Regions from separate parts of the Glaciimonas sp. GNP009 genome, predicted to be linked through region 1. Evidence: predicted binding sites of a transcription regulator. Region 1 holds the regulator's gene; the other holds the start of a gene.
What was found. Region 1 encodes FliA, which starts transcription of late flagellar genes. Its sites were predicted from a motif close to CTAAAGTTTNNNNNNNNNNNGCCGNTA; they were not measured.

Region 1 (18,793 bases):
GCTAATGTGCACGGTATTCGTAGTCCAAAGACCAGATCGATAAGCAGTGGTGTTTAGTCCTACCTTTTACCTGAAAATTTTTTATAAAGTAGCAGTTTTGTCCGCCAGAAAAGCGGTCGACCTGCAATAGTAATCATCGTCTGGAGCACTAAATGATCGACAAAAGTATCAAAATTCTCGTGGTAGATGATTTCCCAACCATGCGCAGAATTATTCGCAATCTGCTCAAAGAGTTGGATTTCATCAACGTCGATGAAGCAGAAGACGGTGTTGCGGCGCTGGAGAAGTTGAAAGCGGGTAACTTCGGACTGGTTGTCTCGGATTGGAATATGCCTAACATGGATGGTTTGATCATGTTGAAGGTGATTCGCGCCGATCCGTTGCTGGCAAAGTTGCCAGTATTGATGGTCACGGCGGAAGCCAAAAGAGAAAATATTATTGCAGCGGCGCAGGCGGGTGCAAGCGGTTATGTGGTGAAGCCATTCACCGCCGCAACGCTGGAAGAGAAAATCACCAAGATTTTTGAAAAAATTCAAAGAGAAGGAGTGTGAGATGCCGCATACCATCGTTGCATCAGATATGTCGCTTCAATCCCCCATTCCGGTTGCCGCAGACACTGCCGAACAGCTGGTTAGTCGTATTGGGCATTTGACACGGACGTTACGCGAAAGCATGCGCGAGTTAGGGTTGGATCAAGAGATTGCCAAAGCAGCACAGGCGATACCGGATGCGCGCGACCGTCTCAATTATGTGGCTGCCATGACCGAACGTGCGGCGGAACGTGCTTTGAATGCCGTCGATGTTGCACAACCAATTCAAGATCAGTTAGCGTCCCAAGCCAGGCAATTACACAGCCGTTGGGATGCCTGGTTTGCAAAACCTGTGGCGCTAGGCGATGCCCGAGCACTTGTGACCGACACGCGCAGCTATCTGCAAGCAGTCCCGCAGCAAACAGCAGCAACGAACGTGCAATTGACTGAAATCATGATGGCGCAGGACTTTCAGGATCTGACGGGACAGGTAATCAAAAAAATGATGGAAGTGGTACAACAAATGGAAACACAATTGTTGCAATTGCTTATTGACAATACATCACAGGATAAGCGTCCTGATGTCGTGATTCAGACCGATACCCAAGGTCTCTTGAACGGTCCGCAAGTCGCTCCTATCAGTTCGGCAGATGCTGTATCCGATCAGACCCAAGTTGATGACCTGCTTGCCAGTATGGGTTTTTAAGTCCTCTGATTTGTGCGGATAGCTCTCAAACGCATCGATTGCCCAAGAAGCAACCCGTTCTCGAGCCTGTTCCCTTGATCAAACCATGGCTCCAGCAGCAATAATCCCTGTCGGGGGAGCACACTTCGCTCCCTCAGGCTCGGAGCATGCATGGCGGAAGAAAGCGATCTCGAAAAAACGGAACCAGGGTCACCTCGTCGTCTTGAAAAGGCGCGGGAAGAAGGTCAGGTTGTACGTTCACGAGAACTGACTACGTTCGTATTATTGGTAACCGGCGTCGGTGGGTTGTGGTTGACCGCGATACCCATGAGCGAACGGCTGGGCCACGCTTTGCAAAGCAGCTTGCAATTCGAACGTGCTTCTGCCTTCGATCCCTCGCACATGCTGGCGCAGGCTGGAATGGTGTGGCTTGAGGCATTGCAAGCCATTGCGCCGCTATTGGGGTTGATGTTTATAGCGGCGCTGGTAGCGCCACTTTTGTTGGGTGGATGGCTGTTTTCAGTTGAATCGCTGGCACCCAAATTCTCCAAGCTAAATCCACTCGCTGGCCTTGGCCGGCTGTTTTCGTCTCAATCGCTGGCTGAATTAACCAAGGCCATCGCCAAATCATTTTTGGTCGGTAGCATCGCCTACGCGATTATTTCCGCAAAAATGGACGCGATACTGGCGCTCTTAACCGAACCGATTAATTCAGCGCTCCCTTATACAGTGCGACTAGTCGCCAATTGTTGCGGATGGATTATCGCGTCATTGTTTTTGATCGCCGCTATTGATGTTCCTTATCAGCTATGGAGTTTTCATAAGAAGTTGCGCATGTCGCGTGAAGATCTGCGCCAAGAACATAAAGAAAGTGAAGGCGATCCGCTGGTCAAGGCCAAGATACGTCGCCAGCAGCAACAGATGGCGCGTCGTCGCATGATGTCGGACGTGGCGACTGCAGACGTAGTGATCACGAATCCAACCCATTTTGCCGTCGCGCTTAAGTATCAGGATAAAGAAATGCGTGCACCGCGCGTGGTGGCCAAAGGGACCGATCTGATCGCCTTGCGAATCCGTGCCATCGGTGTCGAAAATAATGTGCCCATTCTCGAAGCGCCACCTTTGAGCCGTGCGCTTTATCGGCACACCATTCTCGGTGATGAGATACCGGCAGCGCTTTATACCGCGGTTGCTGAAGTGTTGGCCTGGGTATATCAGTTGCAGCGTTGGCGCGAGGGAAGTGGCAACGGCGCCGCCCCGCGTAATCCGGAAGATTTACCAGTACCCGAATCACTTGATCCATTAGGAAGTCCGGTATGAAGTTTGCAGACTTAACCGCCAAATCTGGCCTGACCTCTTTTATGCAACTACCAAAGTTGCTGTTAGCGGGCAATCAGATCAAAGGCATGGCCGGTCCTATTCTGATCATTCTGATTCTCGGCATGATGATTTTGCCGTTGCCGCCGTTTCTGCTGGATCTGCTATTTACTTTCAACATTGCGCTGTCAGTGATGGTGTTGCTGGTCAGCATGTACACAATGAAGGCGCTGGATTTTGCTGCTTTCCCGGCGATTTTGTTGTTTTCGACTTTGTTGCGGCTATCGCTCAACGTCGCTTCTACCCGCGTGGTTCTCATGGAAGGTCATAAAGGGCCAGATGCTGCGGGGAAGGTGATCGAAGCGTTTGGTCACTTTTTGGTTGGCGGTAATTTTGCGGTCGGCATCGTCGTGTTCATCATTTTAGTGCTGATCAATTTTATGGTCATCACAAAAGGTGCAGGCCGGATTGCCGAAGTGGGCGCACGGTTTACCCTTGACGCAATGCCGGGTAAGCAAATGGCGATTGATGCTGACCTGAATGCAGGACTGATTGGTGAGGATGTTGCACGTAAACGCCGCGCAGAAGTATCGCAAGAGGCTGATTTTTACGGTTCCATGGACGGTGCCAGCAAATTTGTGCGCGGTGATGCCATTGCCGGTTTGCTCATCATGTTGATCAATGTGATTGGCGGACTGGTGGTCGGCGTGGCGCAGCACGGATTGGATATATCAGTCGCTGCCAAGAGTTACACTTTGCTCACCATCGGCGACGGTCTGGTCGCCCAGATTCCGGCGCTGGTGATATCGACCGCTGCTGGTGTGATCGTCTCACGCGTGACTACCGATGAGAACGTTGGCGAGCAGTTGATGGGGCAATTGTTCTCCAATCCACAGGTAATGTATTTGACCGCGGGCATCATTGGCCTGATGGGATTGATTCCGGGTATGCCGCATTTCGCGTTTTTGGCGATTGCCGGTGGTCTGGTCTGGATTGGTCAGCGCGTCGCCCGACGCAAAGTAATGGCGGCGGATGCTGCCAATAGTCCCGCGTCTGCCGCGAACGCTGCTGCGGCTGCGGCTGCGGCGATGGAGCCAGCGGAGGCGACGTGGGACGATGTGGCGCTGATTGATCCGCTTGGACTTGAAGTTGGTTATCGATTGATTGCCATGGTGGATCGCACGCAAAATGGTGAACTACTCGGGCGCATCAAAAGTATTCGTAAAAAGTTTGCGCAGGACATCGGCTTTTTGGTCCCAGTCGTCCATATTCGAGACAACCTTGAACTCAAGCCCAATGCGTATGTGATTACTCTCAAAGGGGTTGAAATAGGCCATGGTGAAGCGATTCCGGGGCAATGGATGGCGATCAACCCAGGACAGGTCAGCGCGTCCTTGCCGGGTACGGCCACCGTCGATCCGGCTTTTGGGCTTCCCGCTTTCTGGATAGATAGCAATTTGCGTGAACAGGCGCAAATTTATGGCTACACAGTGGTCGATGCAAGCACGGTGATCGCGACACATCTGAACCATCTGATCCATGCGCACGCAGCCGAATTATTAGGACGGCAAGAAGTTCAGCAGCTATTGGATCGGATCAGCAAAGAAGCGCCCAAGCTCTGTGATGACTTGGTGCCAAAGGTCCTGTCACTGACGAATTTACAGAAAGTCTTGCAGAACTTGCTTGACGAAAGTGTTCCTATCCGTGATATGCGCTCCATTTTAGAAGTGTTGGCCGAACATGCGCCAGCGATCAGTGACGCTAACGAGTTGACGTCAATCACACGATTGGCGTTACGTCGTGCGATTACGCAGCAGTTGTTTCCCGGCGATAGCGAATTGCAGGTCATTGGTCTTGATGGGGCGCTTGATCGCATGTTGTTACAGGCGTTAAGCACCGGAAGCGGTCTTGAGCCTGGTCTGGCGGATAGTTTGCTGAGTCAGACGCAGGTGGCTATTGATCGCCAGCAACAACTTGGTCTGACGCCTGTTCTTGTGGTCCAGCATCCACTGCGTGCACTCTTGGCGCGCTTTTTAAGACGTAGCTTGCCGCAGCTAAAAGTGCTGTCGCATGCCGAAATTCCAGATAACCGCAATATCAAGGTTACTGCCACTATCGGAGGTAAAGGTTGAACGCCCTTAATGACATGACCGCAACCGATCAAGCGTTAATGGGCGAGTCTGAGCGCATCTTGATGAGCAACTTAAAAACTGAATCAAAAGCTGAATCAGCAAGTCATTTAGCAGATTTTGTAGCATCCACACCGGTTAGCCAGGGAGGCAATATCACTGCCATCAGTAATGTCGTCAACACCACGACGATCACCGCAGCAACCAGTCGGGAGGCGCTACGTTTGGTGCGCGAAAAGCTAGGGCCGGATGCCGTGATTATTTCTAATCGTGTTACCCCACAAGGCGTAGAAATCGTGGCGTTTGTAGAGGGCGACGTTTTTGCGTCTGCTGTCTTGTCTGCGGTCGCACCGGCAATCATCCCGATGATTAGTACCACGCCATCAACGCCTTCTGAGCAGCTTGTTGCGCCGATCAACATTGCTGCGGTCCCACCGTTGCCTCAGCCATTGCTGCAAACACCAGTCATAAAAGTTGATGACAGTCCAACTAAAGACAGTGTATTAACCGAGTTACAGTCAATGCGCGGCATGATTGAGGAGCAACTGGCAGGTTTGGCATGGAACGAAAAGCAGCGTCGCGATCCCGTTCGCAGTCATTTATTACGCATGCTGCTGGGAGCGGGATTCAGTGCACGGCTGGCGAAGGCTATGCTGGATCATTTGCCGACGGGACGAAATTACGCTTCCGGTATGGCGTGGGTTAAAGCCGAGTTAGCACGTAATCTGCCAGTTCTCGAAGATGAAAATGCACTGCTGGATAATGGCGGCGTCTATGCGTTGATGGGGCCGACCGGCGTTGGCAAGACGACTACCACCGCAAAATTAGCGGCCCGCTGCGTAATGCGTTTCGGTCCTGAAAAGCTGGCATTGTTGACCACTGACACTTACCGAATCGGTGCTTACGAGCAGTTGCGTATTTATGGTCAGATTTTGGGTGTTTCGGTGCATGCGGTGAAGGATGCTGTGGACCTGCGGCTGGTCCTTGACGATTTGCGGGATAAACATATGGTGCTGATTGATACTGTGGGCAAAAGTCAGCGTGATCGTAGTGTCGCCGAACAGGTCGCGATGCTGTGCGGCACAGGCCATCCGGTTAAGCGTTTGTTGCTTCTCAATGCCAGCAGCCATGGCGATACCCTTAACGAAGTGGTACACGCGTACCGTCAAGATATCGATGGCGGCACATTAGCTGGATGCATATTCACAAAGATGGACGAAGCCACGCATCCAGGCGCATTGCTGGACACGGCCATACGCCACCGACTGCCGGTCCATTATGTTTCAACCGGCCAAAAAGTGCCTGAAAATCTGATCGTTGCCAATCGGTCTGAACTAGTCGAAAGTGTGTTTCAGTCCGCGAGTCGGAGTGCCTTATTTGTTCCCGGTGAGGCTGATCTGAAAAGTCCACTGACGCCGTTACCGGAGATCGCTCAAGCTGCCGCTTTGCAAGCCGCGGCGCACGAGGCCCAGACGGTATTACACACCGCAACTACGGAGCGCTTGCGCATGCAATGTCGGCAATTGATTCGGGCGCTATCCAATGACTCCGTAGCATTGGGAGCCAATGCAGCCGCTCTTGCCGCCGGTGGTATTGGTTTTGATGCGACACGAAGCCTGCGACGCCAACTGGACGATAAAGAGGTGAGCGCTACCGGTGTAACCCAGACATTGATGACACATGCCCGTCACGAAATTGCAGTCGGTTGTAACGAGGTGGTGCTGGCGATTGGTGGCAAAGTGACGCTAAATGCGGCGCATAGCGGCGATGCTTATATGTTGCATGGCGGTTTGCTGTTGTCGGATAGTACTGGTATGGCGCTTGCCGCGCCGCGTCAGATATTGACAACGGCTGTTCGCCAGAACCCTGTCACCGCGGAAAAAGCGTCAGCCAGTTCACCTGTTCTGCGGCAATTATCGTGGCTGCAACAACAGGATTTTGGCAAGCCTGTTATCCATGTTCTGGATAGCTTGCCCCCGTTCAGCTTGCTCATTGATCAGCAAAACAGCAGTTTGCAATGGTTGGCGCGGGGCCGCGCTTCTACTTCCGTCATCTTTGCTGATACGTTGATTTCTCTGACGAAGCTAGCTGATAAACTGCATTTTGGATCGTCGGAACCGATTATCTATAAAGGCAAAGCAGCGCTTCAATCCTTAGCAGAAATAACGGTTGGTCTACGCAATTTACAAAAAAAAGGCGATACGACTATTCATTGCCAAGTGATCACCGAGGTGCGTTGCGTGGTGACGAGGATCATCGATTTACGATCAGGTAAGAGTTTGGCGCAATGGCATTTGTTAAGCAATCTGGGGCAATCAGTAGCGGCCTCACAAATGATCGAGTGGTATCGCTGGCGTGTGGAAGCCGACACTTATTTCAAATTGTTGAAGCAGGCTATCCAGCAATCTGGTGGCTGCGGTGAGCCTGGTGATGCCGACATGATGAAGCGATTGCTCATCGCTGGTCAGACCAGCGTGACCGTATGGCGTTTGCAACGTGCGCAAGCGGAATGGGCCCCGTCGGCTCGTGCATTGTTAGCCCATCTGGCTGGAAGATCAATGCGCATGCGCATGGACGGGATCAGTCCGGTGTCGGCTGCCGTGTCAGGCACGGTGTTGCTCGAAGGGCTGGAAAAATGTTTGGTATTGATGGACGTTTTGGATACTGGCGTAGTGTCGCTACAAAATGCCGCAAAAGACATGCCGATAGAAAATCGTGAAAGTGCTGACTCTGGTGTAGTGGATATCGATCCAGCCATAGCTTTGATCAATATATCAGCAATTCCTGAGTCGGGGCTGCGGTGACGGCTGAGACCCGCCAACGCCAGCGGAGATTAGGATGATCCCAAAAATGTCCGATCAGGCCGATGGGTTGCGCGCGATGATGGCGCAGTCCTCTTCAACTAACGTCCAACGGATGATCGCCGTGGTAGGAAGCGGTCGTAAAAGTGGCGCGACCACGGTCGTGATGAATCTTGCCGCTGCACTGACACAACAAGGTCAGCACGTATTACTTATCGATGAATCTGTCCATCACACGCCGAGTCCTTCAGGCACAGCTTCTGCGATCTGGCAAGTTGACGCATTGGGTAACTGGAGCGACGTAGTGTCGGGACGGCTGTCTCTGGATGCGGCGGGTGGTCGTGCCGCTTGCGGCGTTCAGGTACTCATAGCACGGAGAGAGTTAGTATCAAAGCCAGCATCAGCGACTGGGTTACAGCAATTGCGCCAAGATCAGATTATCCTGATTGATGCCGCTTTAGGCGACGACGGTACGCTGTCGCCATTAGCATGTCAGGCCGATTATGTGATGGTGGTGTTGCAGCCACAACCGGCGTCCATTACGGCCGCTTATGCTTGTATCAAACGTCTTCACCATGCACACGCGCTTCAACAGGTACGGATAGTGCTGAATGGTGCTGCCAGCGATGCAGAGGCATCTCGCATTCTTACTAATCTTGCCGTTACCGGCAGTCGTTATCTGGCCGTATCGGTGGAACCGGCTGGTGCGGTGATGACTGACTTGCAGATTTTACACGCGCAGCAATTACATTTGACCGTGGTAGAGGCATTCAAAAGGAGCACCGCAGCCCTGACGTTTCGCCGGATAGCGGCTGACCTGATGCAATGGTCATCCAAGGCAAGGAGCGATGTGGCAAATGGAGACTCTTCACACCGCACAGCGATGCCGGAACTGCTTGCATGACCGAATGACCGAATGACTTTGGCACGTCAGCTAATGTGTGAGGGGCGTAGTCAGTGGCGATACCTAAAGTTTGGTACCAGCGTTAATTAAGAAGATAGGGAAGATAAGGAACATCGCAATGTATACAGCACAGGGGAGAATGGACAAGTCCGGGACGCTGACTAAATTTGCACCGTTGGTACGTCGTCTGGCCTTGCAGCTAATTGCCAAATTACCAGCCAGCGTTGAGCTTGATGACATGATACAAGCTGGTATGTTGGGCCTATTGGATGCCGCTAATCGTTACCAGGACAATCAGGGGGCGCAGTTTGAAACCTACGCTAGCCAGCGAATTCGTGGATCAATGCTTGACGAGTTGCGTGCCAACGATTGGCTCTCACGTGGGTTGCGACAGTCTGCGCGCAAGGTTGAGGTCGCCTTGCAAGGGCTTCAACAAAAACTTGCGCGGTCACCGACTGAAAGTGAAATCGCGCAGGCCATGGCGTTGTCACTGGAGGAATACCAACGACTATTGCAAGAGATTCATGGTTGTCAGTTGGTGTATTACGAAGACTTCGAAGGTGGCAGTAATGAGAATTCGTTTCTTGATCAGCAATTAAGCGGCGCGCATCATGAAAAAGATAAGCCGACCGACAATAGTGATCCTCTCCAGAAATTGCTGCAAAGCGGGCTGCGTAAGGTGCTGTTGGAGGCGATAGAAAGTATGCCTGATCGAGAGCGTCTTTTGCTGAGTTTATATTACGATCAGGAGCTAAATTTGCGGGAAATTGGCGCAGTACTTGAGGTAAGTCAGTCTCGCGTCTGCCAATTGCATAGTCAGGCTATCAGTCGTTTGCGTGGGCGCATGCGTGACACGATTGGGGCGGAGGTGGTTTGATATGCGTCAACAATACGAGAAAAAAAGCGTACATTCCGCGCATGGAAAATGGGCAAAGGCAGGCAGTGGAACGTGGCTTTTATTTTTTTAATGGTGGGTTCTACGCCTGCTAACGCCACGGAAACCGCACCCGATGCGATACCTTTAGCGCGCTATTTACAGCGTTATGACACCGCGGCTAACGATCCGTTGACGCGGTATAAATCAGGTGGAGATAGCCGATTTAAGGAGGCGTTAAACAAAAGGGTCAACGGTTCGTGGACCGGATCAATCTCACTACCGGCCATTTTCCAACGTGGTGAAGCAGTCGAGTCCGGTCAGATTAAGCCTTATGGAACTATCAAAAACAACGCTACAGCACGTAAAGTTAGTTGGCGGTACGCCTTCATGTCGCCGCCTCCAGTTGGATTACTAGCCTATTTATGTAATGCAACCCGATGTGTTGGCTTGAGCCGTGCGAGCGGGTCCACTGAAGCTTTTGATGGCGATAACGCCTATTCAAATTTTACGTTTGCTTTTGTGATCAGCGGGAGAGGGGCTTTGACACCAGGATTGCAGGGGCAATCGGGTCAGGTCACCATGAATTACGAATAACCACTTAATACTAACCGTGCCAATTGTGGTATCTGATATTAAGGGCCGATATAGGAGCGTGTTTCAGCCTGAAGCGAGGCTTTTACCAACTCCTCGCCCAACCCTGTGCTGTCCATCGGGACCGTACAGAGATTGTCCGCAGGCGCTTAAAAAATTAATTGCATTACGACTGAACTCCAGATGAGTATGGATCAGAATACCGTTTCGGTGATTCAGGTCGCGTGATGTCGCCGCGCATGACAACAGTCTCTGCCAAGCGCGTTGCAAGCCATCGCCGCCAGCCGCGGCTGCCGCATCTGCACCTGCGCGATTGGTCGGATAACCCAGTTCTTGCAATTGTTGCTCGCGCTCATGGTCAAGGACAGCGATACGATCAGCCAATTGTCCTTTGCGCTCTGTCAACAACGCCAAATCCGAGAATTTGCCACCGATCAAGGCTTGCGCCTCTTGCTCGAGTAACGCCAGAAACGCTTCCATAGCGGCGCGTTCCTCATCCATAAGGCTGATGTGATGTCTGCTCATAAAGTTACCAGGTGACCCAAATTATTGGTTCGGTTCGGCTGACGTTTTTAGTAAGTCCCTTACCGTGTCCAGCAGACCGTCAGCGATTTTGCCTGCATTTACCTGATAATGCCCTTCGCTGATAGCCTGACGGATTTTTTCCACCTTGGCAGCATCGAAATCGCCATTGCTTGGTTGCACCAGTTGATTTTGCAATTCACGCACCTGGTTTGTCAGCGAACTGGGGTTATTCGGTAGGCCGGAGGCGGTATCGACAACGTTGGTCGCTGTCGTAGCAGGGGGATTACTCCCCTGAACGCGACTATAGTTTGGCTTGTTGATGCCAGAGGCAGGGCTAACGATACTATTTGCCGAATTAATGGGTAGATTGATTTTCAAAATATTTCCTCAGAGGATCTCAACGGTATAACGGCAGTTGGTTGAAAAACTTTAGTCTGGTTGTTCGTGTAGGGAGCGAGATAGCTTTTTTATTGATGTTAAGTTGACAACTTATGCCATTGTCGATACTTTTGGGTTATCAACTTGATGTTTGCTATCCCACTATAGCGAATAGTCATTGGACTAATATAGTAAATCAACACTGCCGTCCGCGCGCACTTTACCGCTGACCATTTGGCCACTGACGGTCTTGACTTGTAGTCGGGAACCGATGGCTGCGCTAGTCATGGCGCGACCTTCGGTACTGGCGACAAATCCGGTTCCTGTTGCCATTACCTTGACGTTTTGTCCCGACTGTATAACGACCACGCCACGCAATAGTTCTGGTCGCACTGGCGCGCCCAACGCAATGCGATTGAGTGCGACCATGCCATTAATTTGTTCAACGTTAGTCAGAATATTGGGTGGCAGCATGGAGAGATCGCCTTCGTGCAAACTGAAGTCACCAGCGCGCAATGTTTCCCCCGCATTGATCGCACGGGTTGCGACAACATAATTGGCGATGACTGCGACATAGGCCGGCACGTAGCGTGTCCACGCCTGTTGCGCTTGAGGAGCGGGCGCATTGATCGACGTCGCGGCGACGGGTAAGACACCATTACAGCGGATGCCTACGGATACGCGGCCCCATACTTTTGCGCCGCTTGGTAAAAATGGCTCGGGCGCATCGCACGGCGGCAATGCGCCGGACATCGGGGTATCGACTGTAATAACAATTTTTCCGGGCAGCCCAGCAGCCTGATTTAACAAAAATGCCTTAATGATCGGCAGCGCATTACCGCTAAGCGGCGTAGCTCTTTGTGTACTAGCGTAAGAGTGATTCGCAACAAGAAGCATACTCATGACAGCAGCTAGCAGGTCCACGCTAAAGCGTAAAAGGACGCAAAGCTGCGTGCGGAATGATCGTGATTGCCGTCGATTTTGTCGATGCAGGTGCATTGATGCAGCCTCGCTCTGGGTAATATATTTGATTAAATCATCTGTTGATGGTGGTGCGCACGCCGGTGAAAACGGCACTTTTGCCGATTTTGGATCGGTGATCACTGGCGCACCAGTCAGTTGCCTTGATTTTACGGAATATTCGATTCGCACCAACCGTTGAAGAGGCAAGTGATCGCAGTCTTGTTTGGGTAATCGGGCTTACCTACGATCTAAAACGCATGCACGGACAAATGCATTGGTCCCTGCAAAGTGTGAATTGGATTGACATTCTCTTCTTGTTCTAGCGATTGGGATGGCGTCGCGCTACCTATAATTGTTTTCATCAAAAGGTCTAGGAAAATTACGCGATCTTATCGCGGTTGGTTTACTTGGATAGCCAAGATCGGAATGCACTCGGGATGTAGGCAGGGCGGTTAATTTATAGGATGGAAACATGGTCGACAGACTTGATAATGCACTTCGGTTTCAGCAGGAGGCGCTCAATTTGCGCGCTCGGCGGCAAGAGGTTTTGTCGGTCAATATCGCCCATGCAGACACGCCTAATTACAAAGCGCGCGATTTCGATTTCAGCAGCACGTTGACGCAGGCAGTTGAGCGTGGACGGCAATCTGAATCGCTTTCTATGACAACGACTTCTTCCCGGCATTTGGCAGGTGAGCAAACGCTTAGCAACGATACAGATTTACTGTATCGGATTCCCACCCAATCCAGTATCGATGGCAATACAGTAGAAATGGATGTTGAGCGTGTCAATTTTGCTGATAACGCGTTGCACTACGAATCTAGTCTGACCGTGATTAGTGCGCAAATTAAATCAATGCTATCGGCGGTGCAGTAATGTCTTATTGGAAGTACCAATAAGACGGTCGGCAAATGGCCGAAGTCATAAACTGACATAGAGATGTCAGCACCTAGTTACGAAAGGATAAGCACATGCCGTCGAATGTTTCCATGAGTATTTTCGATGTTGCTGGTTCTGCCATGAGCGCGCAATCGCAACGTATGAACGTCACCGCCAGCAATCTTGCCAATGCCGATAGCGTGAGCGGCCCCGACGGTAAACCTTACCGGGCCAAGCAAGTCATGTTTGAAGTCGCATCATCGAATCTAAGCGATATCGGTGGCGTCAAAGTTGCAGGTGTAGTGGAGGATCAGTCGCCCATGCGGATGGTGTACGACCCTAAAAATCCAATGGCCGCCGCAGATGGTTACGTCACAATGCCGAACGTCAATGTGGTCGAGGAAATGGTCAATATGATGTCGGCATCGCGGTCCTATCAAGCGAACGTGGAAGTCTTGAATACCGCAAAGACCATGATGCTAAAAACCCTGACGATCGGCCAATAAAGCAATAGCGAGATATCACTTGAAGCGAGCTCATCACGTAATACCAGATTACTTACTATCAGCTTATTTAGAACAGGACTATTTAGCCCAGCTCACGCAACTCAGAATAGTGCATTACGCGTTTTTTACGCGGTGCTTTCTTCTTCGTTCGATTCAGGAAAAATTTATGGCAATTACCGCAACAAATTCACTCGACGCTCAGTCTTCTGCAACGGCATCGCTAAACGGTACATCGACCGCTGACAGTGAACAACGCTTTCTTAAATTACTCGTCACGCAATTGAATAATCAGGACCCACTTAATCCGCTCGACAATGCCCAGCTTACCTCGCAATTAGCCCAGATGAGCACCGTCAGTGGGATCGAAAAACTCAATGCGACGCTGGATTCGCTGGTGAATCAAAGTGGGGCCAACCAGGCGCTACAAGCGGCGTCGTTGATCGGTCGGACGGTGTTGGTACCGGGTCAAGACATCAAATATGTAAGCGGTAGCGATACTAAATTTGGCGTAGAAATGCTGGGCTCTGCCGATAAGGTCAGTGTCAGCGTGACCAATGCCAAAGGTGATGTCGTGCGTACCTTTGATCTTGGCGCGCAGCCAATGGGAGTTACCAATATGGTGTGGGATGGCAAGAGCGATGCCGGAACGGAATTGGCGGATGGCAATTACACGATCAGTGTTGCAGGTACTTCTGGGGTCGACAAAGTCGCAGCAAATACGCTCACGTACGAGAATGTGGCCAGCGTTGTGCAGAGCGGCGGGTCGGTTTCGCTAGATGTGGGCAAGCCAGCCAAAGTCAGTTTGAGTGATGTTAAGTTGATTTTGTAATTGGGTCTGTCACCATCTTCATCGTGGTTCATGGCATAACGCCGGGTTAGCGATGGTAAAAAATTAGGTTGTTTACAATCAATCCGAAAAGGAAACACAATGGGTTTTGCACAGGGAGTAAGCGGCTTAAATGCCGCATCTAATAATCTCGATGTTATCGGCAATAACGTTGCCAACTCGGGGACCGTTGGATTTAAGACAGGTAGTGTTTTGTTCGCTGATGTCTATGCAGGTTCACGGGTCGGTCTGGGGACGCATGTTGCCGGTATTACGCAAAATTTCACGCAAGGTGCAGTTCAGACCAGCACACGAGCACTCGATATGGCGATCACGGGCGGGGATGGATTTTTTCGTCTGGCTAGTCCTAGTGGCGAAATATCCTATTCACGCAATGGCCAGTTCAATGTGGATAAAGATAACTATATCGTCAGCGCAAGCGGTCTGCGTCTGACTGGCTATCCTGTCACCGCCAGCGGTACTTTGAGTGGTGGCAATCCAACGGCGCTACAGTTACCGCAAGTTGCCATGGCACCAAAATCGACTACCGCTATTGTGTCGCAATTCAATTTGGATTCGCGCAGTGCGGTCCCGATCAAAACACCATTCGACGCTACGGATTCGACGACTTACAACTATCCCAATGCGACAACGGTGTTTGATTCGCTCGGTAACTCACACGAAATTTCAACCTATTTTGTTAAAACTGGTGCTAACGCGTGGAGTATGTACGCCACGGCCGACGGCTGGCCGCTAGATGCTAACGGTGCAAAAGTGGCGCCTGACGCCACTGATGCGACCAAGCCATCAAGCGGTGGTGCCGCACTGAGTGCCATTGCCTTTGACACTAACGGAAAACTATCCGTTGATGCAGCGGGCCAACCGACTAGCCCTGCTGGTGGGAAAATAAATTTTGCAGGTCTGGATTTCGGTAACGGGTCAACCCCATTAGCGTTCAGCATGGATATCACTAGCACTAGTCAGTTTGGGAATGTCAGTGAGGCCAAAAACCAGAATCAAAATGGCTACACTTCGGGTACGTTGACCGCTTTTGCGATTAATCCGGACGGTACGGTTACCGGCAAATATTCAAATGAGCAAACCAAGTCACTGGGGCAAATCGTATTGAGCGCATTTGCCAACCCTGATGGCTTGGTGCCTACTGGCGACAATGGCTATTCGGAAACTGCTGCCTCCGGTCAGCCGCTGACTGGCGCGCCAGGTGTCGGTAGCAAAGTAGGAGCATTACGTTCCGGCGCGCTGGAAGCATCTAATGTTGACTTGACTAGCGAGCTGGTGAATATGATCATTGCACAGCGCACATATCAAGCCAATGCACAAACAGTCAAGACGCAAGATCAGGTCATGCAGACCTTGGTGAGCATGCGCTAATGAAGTTGCCATCACTACACCTGCTGACGTTTGATTCATGCTGTCATCACTGGTCTGATGAACTCCGCGCAGCGCAATGTAAAGAGAGTGCATCATGGATCGGATGATTTATGTCGCCATGAGCGGCGCCAAGCAAACTATGGAGCAACAAGCTTCCATAGCGAACAATATGGCGAACGTCTCAACTGCCGGTTTTCGGGCGCAACTCAACAACTTCCGCGCGGTGCCGGTAGTCGGCGAAGGTGCGGCAACCAGGTCGTTTGTAGTGGCATCAACGCCTGGAGCCGATATGCGCAATGGTCCGATCACAGAAACTGGTCGCGCATTGGACGTCGCCATCAATGGCAATGGCTGGTTAGCAGTACAAGCATCCGATGGCGGGGAGGCGTATACACGCGTCGGCAATCTTCAGGTTGGCGCTGGCGGTGAATTGACTACCATGGATCAACGACCTGTGATCGGCGACGCCGGTCCGCTGGTCGTGCCACCGGGGTCGACTGTAAGCATTACCAAAGATGGATTGATTACCGCTATGGGGGCGGGCGATCCGATCACTGGCGCAGCGGGAGTTGGTCGGTTGAAATTGGTTAAGCCATCCAACGCAGATTTAGTGCGCGGCGATGATGGCTTGTTTCGTATGCGTGACGGGATGGCTGCCGCAGAAGCTGATCCAACGGTAACTGTTACGTCGGGTGCGATAGAAGGCAGCAACGTGAATCCGGTCGAAGTGATGGTTGACATGATCAACAATGCACGACAGTTTGAGATGCAGATGAAAGTAGTGCAGAGCGCCGATACGAACGATCAACATGCCAATCAATTGCTGAGCATGAGTTGAGGTTGAGTTGTGGTTGAGGCTTAAGCTGAATCTGAGTCTCATCGTTTCGCTTGAATACAGGCTGAATAGTTATGCAATTTTGCCACGTTTGATTGTTCCGATCTGGATTGAACATTTCACAGTTCCGGTGACTAGCTAGCCAGTCTTTCCCGAGAATATTTGATTACGGCTTCGGCCACCTTGCAGGAGTTTTAGATGTTGCGTTCCCTTTCGATTGCTAAAACCGGTCTTGACGCTCAACAGACCAACCTCGACGTCATTTCCAACAATCTTGCCAACGTCAGCACTACAGGATTTAAACGTAGTCGTGCTGTATTTGAAGATCTGATGTATCAAAACCTGCGCCAGGCGGGTGGACAGACGTCGGATCAGACGCGCATGCCGTCGGGTTTGCAGGTCGGCTCCGGTGTGCGTGTGGTGGCCACTGAAAGAATCCATACGCAGGGCAATCCGACCAAGACCGATAACGCTAAGGATATCGCGATCAACGGCGATGGCTTTTTTCAGGTCTTGATGCCAGACGGTACAACAGCTTATACCCGCGATGGCTCGTTTCAAACTGACCAGAACGGTCAATTGGTAACAGCCAGCGGTTTTCCGATGCAACCAGCAATTATTTTGCCGCAAAACGCTACTAGTATGTCGATTGGTCGTGACGGCACTGTTTCGGTCACGCAACCGGGCAACACCGCTGCTGTACAGGTGGGACAAATCCAGTTAGCGACATTTCTGAATCCGACCGGCTTACAAAGTCAGGGCGAAAATTTGTACATTGAAACCGATGCTTCTGGAGGTCCTAATCAAACCGCGCCGGCCCAAAATGGCGGTGGAACGCTCAGTCAGGGATACGTTGAAGGCTCCAACGTCAACGTGGTGGAAGAGCTGGTAAACATGATTCAGACTCAGCGCTCATATGAAATCAATAGCAAGGCCGTGACTACATCAGATCAAATGTTACAAAAACTGACGCAGTTGTGATGATGGAAGTGGTTAACGCTGGTCTGGATCGGTTGGCAGGAAAATATAGCCGTACGCGTGAGATTGCCTGCGAGGCGAAAAATACGCACAACTGCACTGATAAGCATAGCAATTTGCACATCAGGTTGGCGGGTGTAATCGTTCTACTTACTGCGCAATTGGCTGGTTGTGCGCAAATCCCGCGTGAGCCGTTGATACAACAGCCGATGTCTGCACGTGCCGAAGTCCGTCCGGTAGCGCCAGTGAATGGCTCTATTTTTCAATCCGGCTACGGATCACAAGCTTTATTCGAAGACAGAAGACCGCGTAATGTCGGCGATATTTTGACGATTGTTGTCAATGAAAACGTCAATGCCACAAAGAATTCCGGTACCAATGCCAGTCGTACCGGTAGCGCTAGTTCCGCGATCACTGCAGTTCCCAAACTATTTGGTGGCTTGTTCGGTGGTCTTGATGCCGGAGCCGATGGAAAGAGTGCATTGGTGGCGAAGGGTGGTGCTAATGCGGCCAATACCTTCAACGGTGTAATTACGGTGACCGTGACTGAAGTCCTGGGTAATGGCAATTTAATAGTCAGCGGCGAGAAGCAAATGATGATTAATCAAGGGACTGAGTTCATCCGTTTTTCTGGCGTAGTCAATCCGCGTACCGTTACTGGCAGCAATACGGTATCGTCCAATCAAGTCGCTGATGCACGTATTGAATATAGTGCAAAGGGCTATATCGACGAAGCGCAGAACATGGGATGGCTGCAACGTTTCTTCCTCAATGTCTTACCGTTCTGAGTTAGCGCTCCCAATATGTATCCTAAGCAGCTTACCGACTACTGTTCCTTACCGATTCTAATGCGCGTGAGTAAGACTTGTGCGGCTTTATTTGTCAGCATTCTTTTCTGTGCATTCCTCAGTCCACTGCCAGCACAAGCAGAGCGCTTGAAAGAACTTGTTAACATTCAAGGCGTTCGTGACAATCCGTTGATTGGTTACGGATTGATGGTTGGCCTGGATGGCACAGGCGATCAAACGCAGCAAACGCCATTTACTACGCAGAGCCTAAGCAATATGTTGTCGCAATTGGGGATTTCGGTCACTGCGGGCAATAATATGCAGCTAAAAAATGTTGCGGCAGTCATGGTAACGGCGAGTCTGCCTTCATTCGCCCAGCCCGGTCAGAATATCGATGTCACCGTGTCGTCGCTGGGCAATGCCAAGAGCCTGCGCGGAGGCACTTTGTTAATGACGCCTTTGAAAGGTGCTGATGGCATGGTCTACGCGGTAGCGCAAGGCAATATGGTGGTCGGCGGGGCTGGTGCGTCCGCCAATGGCAGCAGAGTGCAGGTGAATCAACTTGGGTCTGGTCGGATTCCCTCGGGCGCGGTTATCGAGCGGGCGGTAGTGTCGCCGATCGGTGAAGCCGGAACGTTCATACTGGAGCTGAACGTTTCAGATTTCGGCACTGCGCAAAAAACGGTAAATGCGATCAATCGCACTTTTGGTGAGGGCACTGCGCAGGCGCTGAACGCACGGGTGATTCGCGTTCTCGGTCCGACGCAACCTGAAGAGCGAGTTGGCTTTTTAGCCCAGATTGAAGATATTGATGTCACGCCGGCTAAAGCGCCGGCCAAAGTTGTCATCAACGCGCGTACTGGATCGGTGGTGATGAATCAAACTGTA
Region 2 (14,644 bases), 4.5 Mb from region 1:
TGTAATGCCACTCATACGACCAGACCAACGCTATCGACCATAGGCCTGATTGAGATTCTGCTGACGCCGTAGATTTCCCATTAGAATACCTAATCGTGCAACCTGCGGCGTCAGCAGATCGCGGATCTCGGCATCATCAGCCAATATTTGTCGGAGTAATAAGTATTTCTTTTCCAACTCAGACGGATCAAGTGGATAGCTCGACTCTATCGTTTTGAGATGATTAACATATCTTCTAAATTCCTCTTCCAGCGGTGGCATTGCGTCCCAATCACCAGCCCGAGCCAATGCCAGCATGCGGCCGGTGATGGGTTTAATTTGCTCGTAACAATGTATTACATCGCTTTGACATCTCATCGCATTCTCTTGTTGTGCTGCTCTATCGGTTCACTTTAGCGCAATGTTGAAACTAAACGGCGTGCTTGACTGAGTTGCCAGACGAGTACCCATTACTAAAATTTCCAGCGGTATCGTCGGGGCTTCTTTCAACTCTTCTTATTTGGATCAATTTCACGCCACGCTGAGCCAATATTTTCCAGTAAGCGAGCCGCCTCATCCAACAGCGCAGGATCGTTACGCAAGTTGGCGAACATCAAACGCTGCTTGATATAGTCATATAAAGCCGACAAATTCGCTACCAGTTCAGCGCCATCCTTACCGCCTATCTCAGCGTCAAGACTTGCCTTCAGGCCGTTATCTATAATATTAATCGCTTTAGAAATGGCATTGCCCTTGGCAACGATCTCTTTATTAACCATATGATGGCGTGCCATGTTAATAGCGGTCCTGGCACCATCAAACAGCAAGGTAATGAGGTGGTGTGGCGAGGCGCTCATAACGGCACTTTCGACACCCATCTTTGCATAGGCCTGTGCGCCTGAATTGATCACCTTGGAACCTTGTGACGAGTACATGGCTATCTACCTTATTTCGTATTGTTGATTGCGTCGAACTGTTGGGTCAAATAGGTGCTTGTCGCATTTAGTTGGGTGACAATCAAATCCAACGCAGTGAACTGACTTTTATAGCGCGCCATCGTATCGTCGATTTGCGCAGACATGACCTTGTATTGCTTGCTGAGATCATCCAGCGTCTTATTGACACCGGAAGTAGCCGCCGTCAACATCCCATCTGTAGCGTTAAAACCTTTCAACAATGTCGTTAACTGCGTCCCCAAACCAGTGCCGCTATTGCCTGTGGTCCCGCTAAATAATTCTCCAACGCTATCCAGATTAGTGTTCAGTGCCTTACTCAATTTAACTGAATCGATGGACAACGTGCCATCGGTCTGAAGAGAAACACCAATTTGCGAGAGGGAGGCGAATCCACCTGTACTACCTCCAGTGACATTTTGCGGCGTAGTCAGTAATGAACGAATGCCGCTCTGTATTGAGCGTAAGACGGAGTCACCTGATAGTACAGCCCCAGTTTTGCTGGTCCCGTCATACGCAGTCAATGTCGTAGCGGCTTTTTGTAAATTATTATAAGCAGTTACGAACGCCGTTACGGCTGTCGAGACAGCAGTGGTATCGCGCGCCACGGTAAGTGTCGTATTAGCTGCTGAAACAAGGGTCATGCTCACATCTGGAATCGCATCCGTCACCGTATTACTGGCGCTCGTAATAGCGATGCCATTGACGGTCAGTTTCGCATTCATGGCAGACACCGTCTCCTGCATATTTTGATTGCCACCACCCACATTTTGCGACAAAAGATTTTCCAATGCCGCATCACCAGTTACCGAAATCTGCATACTGGAAGTTTCACCAGTCGTATTTGATGTCAGTACCAAACGGTTTGGGTTAGTACCACCATCATTCACAATGGTCGCTGTTACTCCCAGCGTCGTACTCTTATTAATGGCGTCACGAATCCCTTCTAACGTATTACTGGAACTATCAATCGTCACCGAACCGGCAGCACGACTAGCATCTGCCGCGAACGTCGCATTACTATATTTGCCAGTCGATGGATCGAGCGTGCCGCCGGACACTTTCCCGAACTGAATCGTCACCGTGCCGTTACCAATCGACGTTTTAGCACTGGCCTGGCCGACAGCTGCCAGCGTTTGGGCTTGCGCCAATTGCGATACGTTAATAGCGTATGAACCGGCAGCGCCGTTCGCGCCCGCAACTGCCGTCAGCACACTGGCCGAACCTGAAGTCGCTTTCACTGTCTGATACAAAGCGGATGCAGCAAGCGCGCTGGACGCCGTCTGGAAATTATTCAGCAGACTACTCAACGTCCCGTAGGCTGACAATTTAGAGGTATAACTGACCGACTGCGCCTGCAACGCCTGAAGTGGAATCTGCTCAGCGGCCTTTAACTGATCCAGCAAAGGGCCAAGCTGAAGTCCGGACCCAATACCATCGGTAACAATCCCTGTCATGATAAATCTCCAAATTCTGTCATTTGCGTCGCTCTATTAACTTATGCAAAAGCTAATTAAGCGGTATAGATATTAGATTCGCGACTTACCGTTTTTTAGCGGCAATACTGCTAACCAAATTAAATCGATATGTCACGTGCAGCACTTCAACCATTCGCTAACCACTCACGCCTTTGACAATTAGCAAAAGCCAGACTGGTTAACGTAAGTAACGGAAGCAGACAACACAAGCAGATAGGCAATCCAGGACTGTCTAAATGCTTGTTTATCGGATTCACGATCCAGCAACATAATCGATCACCCCACTGCCGTCAGCGAACTAATCGCTGACGGCAACTTCTGATAAATTTATTGCAACAACGACAGAACACTTTGCGTTGTCTTGTTCGCTTGCGACAACACCGAAGTACCGGCTTGTTGCAAGATTTGAGCGCGCGTCATGTTCGACACTTCAGTCGCGTAATTTGCATCTTCAATACGTGAACGTGAAGAAGACAAATTGACGATAGTTGTACCAAGGTTAGAGATCGTGGATGCAAAACGGTTTTGTACCGCACCCAATGAACTACGCAAACCGTCAACGTTCGACAGCGCAGCATCAATGACCGATAACGCGTTGGCGGTAGCAGTGCTGCCACTACCTTTATTTAACGTGAACTTATCGGCATGTGCAGAGTCGTTGTAGACCTGGTTAGAAGCGCTATCGGTGACAGTGCCATTGTCATGCACATACAATGTTGCAGCAGTATCAGTCGTTAGCGCACCATTCATATCAACATTCACTGCTTTGGTTGAAGCATCATCAGTGACTGCTACAGTACCAGCAGTATTTTTGACATCGTACTTAGTTCCAGCAAGCGTGATAGCCATCGTACTACCAACAGTAGCGCTGCTAGCACTAAGTTGCGAACTCAACGCTGAGTTGGATATATTGAGACCAGTAGATCCTACAGTAGCAGTGGCTACAGTCAGTGTGTATTTGGCTGCACCTGAAGTGATTACACCACTTGTACCACCTGTCTTACTCATACTTTCAAGAATATCACCGGTACCCGTACCGCCATTGATATTCGCTTGCGGATCACTACCAGCATTAGTTTTTGACAGGTTTCCAGTTGCATCAAGATAAAGAACGGAACCATCATCGGCTGCCGTTAACTTACCACTTGAATCAATTTTGGCATCTTGTGAGGTACCACCAATTTTTACATTGATTGTTGTGAATGCGCCTGCAGCTGGCTTTAAATCCGTGCGTACTTTGGCAAGACTACGTGCCGTATCGGCAAAGTCAAAACTTGTACCGTTAGATTTATACGAAGCGGTTGGATTAACAGAATCCGTGACCGTGTCGCCACTTGCAATCTTGCCAAATACTGTCGACAGCGTCGCAGCGTCCGATGCGCCATATGCTTTGGTATACGCTGTCGTGCCGTTGGTAACAGTCCCAGCTGCGTAACCCGCTGCTTTTAAGTCTTTAACCGCTGCCGTTGAGTTCGCCGTTCCTGAGCCATCGACGTTAAAGCCGTTCATACCTAGCGCAGTGGTGTCCATCTTTTGCAAATTGATGTCAATGGTTTGACCATCGTTTGCACCAACCTGAATGGAGAGCGCTTTGTTTGAGGCTAATACTTTGACGCCATTGAAATCAGTTTGTGCCGATGTACGGTCAATTTCCGCCAAACGTTGGGTAATTTCATCCTGAATCGACTTCAGATCGCTGCCGGAGTTACTACCGTTAGCTGCCTGCACCGCCAGCTCACGAATCCGTTGCAAGTTATTGTTAACTTCGGTCAACGCGCCTTCAGTGGTTTGCGCTAGCGAGATACCATCGTTCGCGTTACGTGAGGCTTGGGTCAAACCGGTGATGTTTGCTGTGAAGCGGTTAGCAATTGCTTGACCTGCCGCATCATCTTTAGCGCTGTTAATCCGCAAACCGGACGATAGGCGCTCAATCGCGGTACTCAACGAAGACTGTGACTTGGTAAGGTTGTTTTGGGTCAGCAGCGAAAGGGAATTGGTGTTAATGACTGATGCCATGGTACGACTCCTATTTGCAAAATTGATGGATGCCGGCTACGTTGCCGTAACGTTGGACCTGTACATTGTGCAAGCCACCATTATGTGCAAGCCACCGTTAATCAGGTTATCGGCAATAGACATCTAAAACTGTAGGGTCGCTTCAAAAAAACCTCACACACTTAGGAAAACGCCACACGCTCAGCTTAGTCACCTAATCTATCAAGCAGGCAAATTCATAATCTCTTGATAAGCACTTACCACTTTATTGCGAACTTGTAGTCCCATTTGAAAGCCTACATTGGCTTTTTGCAAATCCACCATGACGTCATTGAGCGCAACTCCCGGTTTGCCTAGTTCAAACGACTCCGCCTGACCCATCGCGTGCGTTTGCGCATTGCTAATACGCTCCAATGATTTTTTCATTTCACCTGCAAAGCCACCACCAATCGACTCCCCAACAGGATTAGCGGCACTAGACGAAGACGCTCCCGCAACTTGCGCGGTAGCCCGTAATTGCTGCAAAACCGACTCAATTGCCGCTATCGCCATGTTGCTCTCCTCTATTGTTGGGCACATTCATCCACCTAGTATCCCGAAGTGATGAAGCGTACCAGCTATGCCAATCAGGCAAAGCGCCAAGTGATGGCAAAAATCAATCCTATTCCACTGATCAAAAGCCTCTCAAGGCGTCGACAATTGTTAAAGTCGTACAGGCTGTCCGCACAGATTAGTAGTGGCAGCGCATTTTGCATCGATGCTGAATCGATACAAAAACCGGAACACGTTCTCAAAAATGAGGAAATCTGCTTTTTATCACCTAAGCAGAAGCGACAAAAAAACGGCAAAAAAACGGTAAAGAAACGACAAGTGAACGAAAAAAACATATTGCATTTTTTTACATCGAAACTAGCGCAGCTTCGATCTTTATTGACGCCCACCGCGTTTAATTCCGGAGGCTACGAATGAGCGTAGCTTCGACTGGCGCTAAAGAAAATGCAGCAGATACAAATAAATTTTCATTATTAGAACAACTGCGTGCTAATCCCAAGTTACCAATAATTATTGGCGGCGCGGCGGTGATTGCCGCGATTGTCGCCCTTTGGCTGTGGACGCGTGCGCCCGATTATCGCGTACTGTTTAGCAATCTGTCAGACCGTGACGGCGGCGCCATCATCGCTTCATTGCAGCAAATGAATATCCCTTACAAATTTGCAGACGGCGGTGGCGCTGTCTTGGTCGCATCCGATCAAGTCTACGACGCGCGTCTCAAACTGGCCTCGCAAGGGCTGCCAAAAGGCGGTTCGGTTGGGTTCGAATTGATGGATAATCAAAAATTCGGCGTCAGTCAGTTTGCTGAGCAGGTTAACTATCAACGCGCATTAGAAGGTGAAATTGCCCATTCGATAGAGTCCATCTCTTCCGTCGCTACCGCGCGAATTCATCTCGCCATTCCTAAACCATCGTTATTTGTCCGTGATCAGCAAAAGCCAAGCGCCGCAGTGATCCTGACACTACATCGCGGGCGCGCAATTGATGAGGGCCAGGTGAGCGCCATTGCTCACTTGATTTCCAGCAGTGTGCCGGACTTGAACGCGAATAACGTCACGGTAGTCGATCAAGCAGGAAATCTACTTTCGGTGCCAAGCGCAGGCAATCGCGGGCTGGACGCGAGCCAACTCAAGTTTTCTCAGGAAATAGAGCAAAGCTATATTCGTCGCATAGAAGCAATTTTGCAACCAATTGTCGGCTCTGGAAATGTGAAGGCCCAAGTTGTGGCCGACATTGACTTTGCAACAGTCGAAAATACCGACGAAAAATATCGCCCAAATCAAGATCCGGAAAAAGCAGCAATCCGCAGTCAGCAATCGAGTGACTCTAATCAACAGGGCGCCACTCCGGCAGGCGGCGTTCCCGGCGCTTTATCGAATCAACCGCCACTCAACCCAACAGCACCGATTGTCACCGCAGCCGCCAACCGACCATTGCCGGGCGCAACGGCCGCCGCCGGTGGTCAATCAACCACGCAGGCAAGCGCAAATCCAATCGGCGCAGCCAATCGGCCTGCAAGTACTGGCGGTTCCAGCAACGTACGCCGCGATGTCACTACCAACTATGAGGTTGACCGCTCAATTCGTCATGTTCAGCAGAGCGCTGGCGGGATCAAACGATTGTCGGTTGCTGTTGTCGTCAATTACCGTGGCATTCGCAATGCTCAGGGAAAAATAGCTGCACAAGCGATTCCGCCAGCTGAACTAGAACAAGTGCGCAATCTCGTCAGGGAAGCAATGGGTTTCAACACTGAGCGTGGCGATTCGCTCAATGTTGTCAATAGCCAGTTTGTTTCCTCCGAGATTGTAGAACCGGTATTGCCATGGTGGCAGCAACCTGAAAATATCGCTCTGGGGAAGACATTGGGCCAATACCTGCTCATTGCTGTACTTGGCCTCTGGTTGTGGTTTGGCGTGCTACGGCCATTATTGCGCAAATATCTGGCACCACCATTAGAAGTACCGCAGGCATTGCCAATCAATGCTGAACCGGCCGAAGACATCCCGGCAGAAACTGTCTCCTTGAGTGCGGAAGCCCAAGTGCGTGCCAACATGCGTCATCAGGAAAATCTGACGCATGCCAAAGCTCTTTCAGAAAAAGATCCAAAGTTGGTGGCGATGGTGATTAAAAATTGGATGGACTCAGGGAAGAACGCCAATGGATAACGAGGGAATCAAAAAAAGCGCAATCCTCCTGTTATCACTCGGCGAGGATGGCGCCGCCAATGTATTTAAACATATGACACCGCAGGCTGTGCAGGCGCTGTGTGTAGTTATGTCCCAATTGCGTAACGTAAAGCGCGATCACATTTCAACGGTACTCGACGAATTTCGGGTAGAGACCGAGCAATTCTCGGCCATCAGTCTGGATTCAAGTAGCTATATCCGTGCCGTTCTGAATAAAGCGGTCGGCGGCGATCGTGCCTCCGACCTGATGGAAGACATTCTCAATTCGGCCGACCATACGCGTGGTATCGAAAGCCTGAACTGGCTCGAAGCGACTGAAGTCGCCGAACTGATTCGCGACGAACACCCGCAAATTATCGCCACCATGATGGTGCATCTGGAGCGCAGCAAGGCATCCAAAGTATTGGAATTACTCGACGAACGTCTGCGTCATGATGTGGTTCTCCGGATTGCTACTTTTGGTGGTGTACAACCTGCTGCATTGAATGAACTAACCGAAGTATTGTCTGGTCTGCTTTCCGGACATGGCACAAAACGCAGTCGACTTGGCGGTGTCCGCGCAGCCGCAGAAATGCTTAATTTAATGAGTAGTGCGCAGGAAGAGTCGGTCATTCAACACGTACGGAATTACGATGACGATTTGGCACAACGCATTGTTGACGAGATGTTCCTGTTCGAAAACCTGCTGGAAATCGACGACCGCGGCATTCAAATGCTGTTGAAAGAAATCGAATCGGAAACACTCATCATCGCTCTCAAAGGTGCACCGCAGGAATTACGCGACAAATTCCTCAACAATATGTCACAACGCGCTGCAGAAATGTTACGTGACGATTTAGAACTACGTGGGCCGGTACGTGTGTCTCAAGTAGAAACCCATCAGAAAGTGATTCTACAAATTGTCCGGCGCTTAGCTGATTCTGGTGAAATTATCATGGGCGGGCAAGGCGATGACGCGTTTGTCTGATCTCGATCATAAGTCAGCACCACCGAAGTCGCTTGCCAAGCGACCCACCGCCTTAAAGTCCAAAGAGTCTTTAAGCGCGTGGGAACGTTGGGAAATGGGATCATTCCAGACAACCGGACCTGCCGCACCTCCACCCGGCAGCGCCAGTCAAGACCTTTCGGCTAATGAAGAACCTACTCTAAAACAACTCCAACCCGTGCTTCTGATTGATGAGGCCGAACTGACACGACTGCGGACCGAAGCAGTTCAGGCGGGCCAGGAAGAAGGCCTTAAGTTAGGTTACCTCGAAGGTCAAAAGCAAGGCTATGCCGACGCTATTGCCCTGGGCGAAAGTGAAGCAAGCCAATTGCGTGTGCTCACGGCTTCGCTATCAAGCGCCTTACGCAATGTAGATAAAGAAATCGCCGATGATCTGATAACCCTGGCGCTGGACATTGCGCGACAATTGGTTTTAAGGGAACTCGCGACTGATCCAGAATTGATTCTGATAGCAGTCCGGTCGCTATTGCAAACTGAGCCTGCCCTGAGTGGCAACCCCCGACTTTTACTGCATCCGGAAGATTTGACGCTGGTCAAACAATATCTGTCTGATGACCTGCAAACCGCGGGCTGGTTGCTGCGCGCTGATCCCAGTCTGAACCGCGGCGGATGTAGAGTGCATGCGACCAGCGGTGAAATCGACGCCACACTAGAAACACGCTGGCACCGGATAACGACTGCACTTGGTCGCAGCGAAAAAAATCTTAATCATTCGCCATGATTAAAATGAACCTCCACGAAACCGATAACTACGCCGATACCGATCTTGCCGCCTCGGCGGCGACCAACGCCCATCTTCAAACCTGGCGGCGGAGTCTTGGTAGTGCCAGTATCGATATTGCTCGCAGCACACCAATCCGCACTTACGGTCGGCTGACGCGCGCCGTCGGTTTGGTGTTGGAAGCGGTCGGATTACGTTTGCCGGTCGGCAGTGATTGCCTGATCGAATTGCCTCAAGGTTATTCCCAACGTACCACCGAAGCCGAAGTCGTCGGCTTTGCCGGTGACCGTACCTTTTTGATGCCACGGAGTGAAGTCGCTGGCTTGATACCCGGTGCACGCGTCTATCCAATGACGGCAGCACCCTCCTCGTTGATAGCAAACGATGCTGAATCAGGCCATATTGATGAGCCAATAATACAGAACGGTGCCAAGCGTTTGCCAGTCGGTTCGGGCATGCTGGGACGTGTGGTCGATGCTATGGGACGTCCACTGGATGACTTAGGGCCGCTCAATTTTTCCCGTGAAGTGCCACTTTCTGCTGCGCCAATCAATCCATTGACCCGCGCGCCGATTGACTCAGTGCTGGATGTCGGTGTACGCGCCATCAATGCTTTACTGACAGTCGGGCGCGGTCAGCGCATGGGCTTATTTGCCGGCTCCGGCGTCGGTAAAAGCGTATTGCTCGGCATGATGGCGCGCTATACGAGCGCTGACGTAATAGTGGTTGGCTTGATCGGCGAACGCGGCCGCGAAGTAAAAGATTTTATAGAAAACACGCTCGGCGCAGAAGGAATGGCGCGTGCAGTAGTCGTTGCCGCACCAGCAGACACATCGCCATTACTCCGTCTGCAAGGGGCCGCTTATGCAACTTGTCTGGCTGAATTTTTCCGCGATCAAGGCAAAGATGTATTACTGATCATGGACTCACTGACACGCTATGCTATGGCACAGCGTGAAATTGCGTTAGCGGTCGGCGAACCACCCGCGACTAAGGGTTATCCACCATCGGTATTTGCCAAGTTGCCAGCATTGGTTGAAAGAGCCGGTAACGGTGCACGCGACGCCAGTGGACAAGGTGGATCGATTACCGCTTTTTATACAGTGCTGACAGAAGGCGATGACCAGCAAGATCCCATCGCTGACGCCGCCCGTGCCATTCTGGATGGTCACATCGTCCTATCGCGCAGCCTGGCTGAAGCGGGCCACTATCCTGCAATTGATATCGAGGCATCCATTAGCCGCGCCATGACCGCATTGATCACGCCACTACAATTTGCATCGGTTCGGCACTTCAAGCAAATGCTATCGCGCTACCAACGTAATCGTGATTTGATCAGTGTCGGTGCATATGCCGCCGGTAATGACCTGCAATTGGATAAGGCCATCGCACACTATCCTGAAATCGAAGCATTTTTACAGCAGGAGATGGATGAACGTACCGGTGTCGAAGAGTCACTGGCCCGATTAAATGCCATCTTTTCCCGGTCCTGACCCGATCTGAAAGAAGCCCATGTCCAATACTTTACCGCTCGCCATGTTAATTGAACTGGCTCAAAATAAAACCGACGAATCTACTCGTCGACTCGGCCAACTACAAAATGCCCACACCAGCGCAGCGCAAAAATTGGCGTTGCTACTGGAATATCGACAAGAGTATTACGATAAGCTGCAAGCCCAAATGCGCGATGGCGTGCCGTCGGCGCGGTGGCGTAACTTTCAGCATTTCATCGGAACATTAGACGGTGCTATCGACCAGCAAAGTGCGATTGCCGCGCAAGCGGATACGCGCTTGTCGAATGGCCGTATCGACTGGCAACAGAACAAACGTCGTCTGTCATCATTCGGCACCTTAGCCGAACGCAATCGACAACGACAACTTGGCATACTCAACAAGCGTGAACAACGCGATAGCGACGAACATGCCGCCCGACAATTCCAGTTGCGTACCGCGACGGACTAATTTTTAAGGAACTCTCATGTCTCTCGCTCTTGCGGCCATCGCCGTTACTCAAAGTAATTTCGTTAGTGACAGTTCTTCGATTAAAAATATCGACCAAAATGCAGCGCATAGTTTTGGGAAAGAATTCGATCAGTCTCTTGAAAAGAGTCGGTCCGCCAGCAAGGACACAGACCCGAGCGCAGAAAAGACATCGGATCAACCGCTGAAAAAACACCTTGAACTTACGAGCCTCGATCAAACAACATCACCAGATCAAACGCCATCATTAGGGCTCGCCCTGATGGAGATCAGTGAAAAGCCCGCTGTAACGGCAAAAGGTGTTACAACCGATGTCCCGTCCAACCCTCTTAACACTCTTCCATCGGCGGCAGATACACAATTGCGAGATGCGATGGCGACGACCAACAATAGCAACCGCCATCATTCTCACGCTACTACCAAAGAGTTCAGTACAGATAACGATCAGGTTAGTGATCAAACTCACTACGGCACTGCTGCTGAGTCAGCCCTCAGCAAGAACAATGTGAGTATTGATCAAAGGTTGTTTGGCCAATCGACGGAACACAGGCAAGCCGCGTTAAATGATAGCAAGACAGCAAACACGGAAGACAAGATAGCCTCGCCCGCTGAAAAAACGCATGCACAGAATATCCTTGCAAATGGGACTGGATTCCAACAGCAATTTGATAAAGGTAACGACCAAAGCCGTAAAGATGAGCAATCCAGTGCAAAGCATGCGCTGGCAACGGCAACATCCAAGACAATCGCAGGAGATCTTGCAGCCAACACAAGCCCTATTTTGGATCAGTTTAATATTGCAGGATCAGCTGCAATGATACCGGTTGTGCATTCTTCGCCGTTATCGCCAAATATGAATAACCTCGACACGAACCTGACCAATCCTGTGCAACTGCACCTCGGTCCTTCGGTCGCCAGCGGTGATTGGGGTACGGCGTTAGGAAAACAAGTGGTATGGATGGGCAACAATAACCAACCCGTCGCCGAACTACATTTGAACCCGCCAGACTTAGGTCCATTAAAAGTGACGCTGACTTTCAATGACAATCAGGCACAAGCGCAGTTCATATCAGCCCATCAATCAGTACGGGCAGCCATCGAAGCAGCGTTGCCGCAGTTGCGTAGTTCACTTGCGGAAAATGGTATTAATCTAAGCAATACGTCAGTCAGCGCCGATGCACAACAACAGCAACAACAGCAACAAAGCGCCTTTACACAACATGACGGAAAGCAATCCGGCCAGCGCAACCACGGAAGCACAGAATCAGGATTGTTGGCGCAGTCGAAGACAAACCAGAACGTGACCGTTCAACCATTGCGCCCTCAAAGCAGCCGTGGCGTTGATACATTTGTATGAGGCGGTAGCACCAAGCAGTGATATCAAGTGTTTTTTTAACAATGAAGACTCCAGAAACTGTACGTCGATATTTTCCTGCTTGCGGTAACAATTTCTTCAGCATGTTTATCACAATCAATTGGGCCGAAGTGGGACAAGGTTTATTTCGAGCAAACAGCTAATAGTCGAAGCGCTGAGTTGAAGTAATTTATCCCTTTTGATTAGCAGATAGTTTCTGGCGCTTATCGCCAACAATGAACGTCAGAATTTTATGCAGGCATATGATGGCGACCATTATTACCAAACCAACGGCAATATCGAAAAAAGCCAAGGTTGTTTTCTCCGTAACGCTATTGCTCGTCGCGGCCATTACTGGCGCTATTGCCTATTATATAGGCAGCATTAATAACGTCGCTCGCACCAATCTGAGTACGCCGCAAGAAGTCAAAATTGAAGCACCCATTTTTGTTGCGTTAGAGCCATTCACAGTCAATTTGCGCTCGGATGAGCGTGAGCGCTTTCTTCATATCGGCATCACGCTAAAAGTCGCAGATGCGGGATCACAGAGCACAATTGCACAGTATTTACCTGAGGCCCGCAGTCGGGTTTTGTTGATGCTAGCGGATCGAACACCAGATTCTCTGATCACGGCAGACGACAAAAAACAACTATCCGTCGAAATTCTTAAGACGCTCAGCAAGCCTCTTTCAGCTGACAAGCTGACACAGCGGATAACCGACGTTCTGTTTACTTCGTTCGTGGTGCAATGACATTCTGATATAGAGATATTAAATCAAGGCGATTAAAAAATATGAAGCCAAAGCGCCCCAATGGACGATCAAATAGATGTGGCCATTGAAGATGAATAATTAGCGAAAACAGCAGACTTTTAATAAAGTGCAATAGTAATGATGAGATTATTCAATGGCTTATGAACAGCTACTGTCTCAAGATGAGGTAGACGCTTTACTACAAGGCGTCGCTGGTGATTCTGAGAACACACCGCTGCCACCCATTGCACCGGGCAGCGTCCAGTCTTACAACCTGGGGACCCAGGAGCGTATCGTACGCGGCCGCCTCCATACACTTGAAATTATCAATGAACGCTTCGCACGCCAATTGCGCAGAGGATTGTTCAACTTCATGCGTCGCACTGCTGATATTTCTGTGGGAGCGGTAAATATTCAGAAGTACAGTGAGTTTGTCCGGCATTTACCCGTTCCAGCGAATATCAATCTGGTGCACATGAAGCCGTTACGCGGCACGGCACTTTTCGTCTTCGACCCTAATCTGGTATTTTTGGTAGTCGATAATCTGTTCGGTGGCGAAGGTCGCTTTCATATGCGGGTTGAAGGGCGCGATTTCACACAAACCGAGCACCGGATCATCCGACGTTTGCTGGATCTGGCGCTGGAAAGCTACCGCGCTGCTTTTAAACCCGTCTATCCCATCGAATTTGAATATATTCGTGCAGAGATGCATACCAAGTTTGCCAATATTGCGACTCCGAATGAAGTCGTAGTCAATACAACGTTCCACATCGAATTCGGCCCGATTGGCGGTGCGCTTCACGTCTGTATTCCGTATTCGATGATTGAGCCAATTCGTGATCTGCTCTCCAATCCGTTACAGGACGAAGTGGAAATAGACAAGCGATGGGTGAAGCAACTATCGCAACAAGTGCAAAGTGCAGACGTCAAGCTAAAAGCCGATTTCATCACCCTGCCCTCAACTATCGGCCAGCTATTGCAACTAAAAGTAGGCGACGTTTTACCGATCGATATGCCAGAAACGATTCTGGCAAAGGTTGACAATGTTCCTGTGATGGAATGTGGCTACGGTACATCAAATGGCCGCTACGCATTGCGTGTAAAGAAAATGATTAATCACCGCGAAAGCGATGCAAGTAAGGGGAACGACAATGAGTGATGACAAGCAATCGGACAAAACCAACAATGCGGCCGATGACTGGGCCAGTGCGCTGGCGGAACAAACCATGGGATCATCACCAACGGCACCCGTTCCGATGACCACAGCAGAAAAGACTGAAAGCACAGCCAACGTATTCCAGCCTTTACGCGGCGAAGGCGTGGGCGTCGATGTTCCCAAAGCAGATATCGATATGATTCTCGATATTCCGGTACAACTGACTGCCGAGCTGGGTCGCACCCGCATTACCATCAAGAATTTGCTACAACTAGCGCAAGGCTCAATAGTCGAGTTGGATGGGCTCGCCGGTGAACCTATGGATGTGTTAATTAACGGCTATTTAATTGCGCAAGGTGAAGTCGTTGTTGTGAACGAAAAATTTGGTATTCGTCTGACCGATATCATTACACCGTCTGAACGCATTCATAAACTGAATCGATAATGTTGTCGTCTACCTCTGCGAAGCGATTGATCGCGATTTTATGCATGCTGCTGACCGTACCGGCGCTAGCCAACGCATCGTCAGCAT

Region 2: a site for FliA is predicted at 4,534-4,560, ahead of ACXX82_RS21245 (flagellin N-terminal helical domain-containing protein). Genes of this name have one in related genera too.

What each region holds. Positions count from the first base shown of each region.
Region 1 is NZ_JBTGUV010000004.1:100,245-119,037, reverse strand. Features, by position in the region: gene cheY (chemotaxis response regulator CheY) at 153-551, shown strand; gene cheZ (protein phosphatase CheZ) at 553-1,236, shown strand; gene flhB (flagellar biosynthesis protein FlhB) at 1,387-2,535, shown strand; gene flhA (flagellar biosynthesis protein FlhA) at 2,577-4,664, shown strand; gene flhF (flagellar biosynthesis GTPase FlhF) at 4,661-7,465, shown strand; gene ACXX82_RS01635 (MinD/ParA family ATP-binding protein) at 7,500-8,366, shown strand; gene ACXX82_RS01630 (RNA polymerase sigma factor FliA) at 8,485-9,243, shown strand; gene ACXX82_RS01625 (flagellar protein FlhE) at 9,316-9,837, shown strand; gene ACXX82_RS01620 (flagella synthesis protein FlgN) at 9,901-10,359, opposite strand; gene flgM (flagellar biosynthesis anti-sigma factor FlgM) at 10,381-10,737, opposite strand; gene flgA (flagellar basal body P-ring formation chaperone FlgA) at 10,921-11,640, opposite strand; gene ACXX82_RS01605 (hypothetical protein) at 11,765-11,899, shown strand; gene flgB (flagellar basal body rod protein FlgB) at 12,173-12,577, shown strand; gene flgC (flagellar basal body rod protein FlgC) at 12,691-13,086, shown strand; gene ACXX82_RS01590 (flagellar hook assembly protein FlgD) at 13,253-13,915, shown strand; gene flgE (flagellar hook protein FlgE) at 14,015-15,304, shown strand; gene ACXX82_RS01580 (flagellar basal body rod protein FlgF) at 15,399-16,142, shown strand; gene flgG (flagellar basal-body rod protein FlgG) at 16,338-17,120, shown strand; gene ACXX82_RS01570 (flagellar basal body L-ring protein FlgH) at 17,120-17,905, shown strand; gene ACXX82_RS01565 (flagellar basal body P-ring protein FlgI) at 17,966-18,793, shown strand, end outside.
Region 2 is NZ_JBTGUV010000004.1:4,600,241-4,614,884, reverse strand. Features, by position in the region: gene fliK (flagellar hook-length control protein FliK) at 1-15, opposite strand, end outside; gene ACXX82_RS21260 (flagellar protein FliT) at 31-357, opposite strand; gene fliS (flagellar export chaperone FliS) at 486-914, opposite strand; gene fliD (flagellar filament capping protein FliD) at 926-2,389, opposite strand; gene ACXX82_RS21245 (flagellin N-terminal helical domain-containing protein) at 2,738-4,426, opposite strand; gene fliE (flagellar hook-basal body complex protein FliE) at 4,628-4,957, opposite strand; gene fliF (flagellar basal-body MS-ring/collar protein FliF) at 5,371-7,122, shown strand; gene fliG (flagellar motor switch protein FliG) at 7,115-8,110, shown strand; gene fliH (flagellar assembly protein FliH) at 8,067-8,870, shown strand; gene fliI (flagellar protein export ATPase FliI) at 8,876-10,363, shown strand; gene fliJ (flagellar export protein FliJ) at 10,383-10,832, shown strand; gene ACXX82_RS21210 (flagellar hook-length control protein FliK) at 10,849-12,207, shown strand; gene fliL (flagellar basal body-associated protein FliL) at 12,468-12,956, shown strand; gene fliM (flagellar motor switch protein FliM) at 13,111-14,115, shown strand; gene fliN (flagellar motor switch protein FliN) at 14,108-14,557, shown strand; gene fliO (flagellar biosynthetic protein FliO) at 14,557-14,644, shown strand, end outside.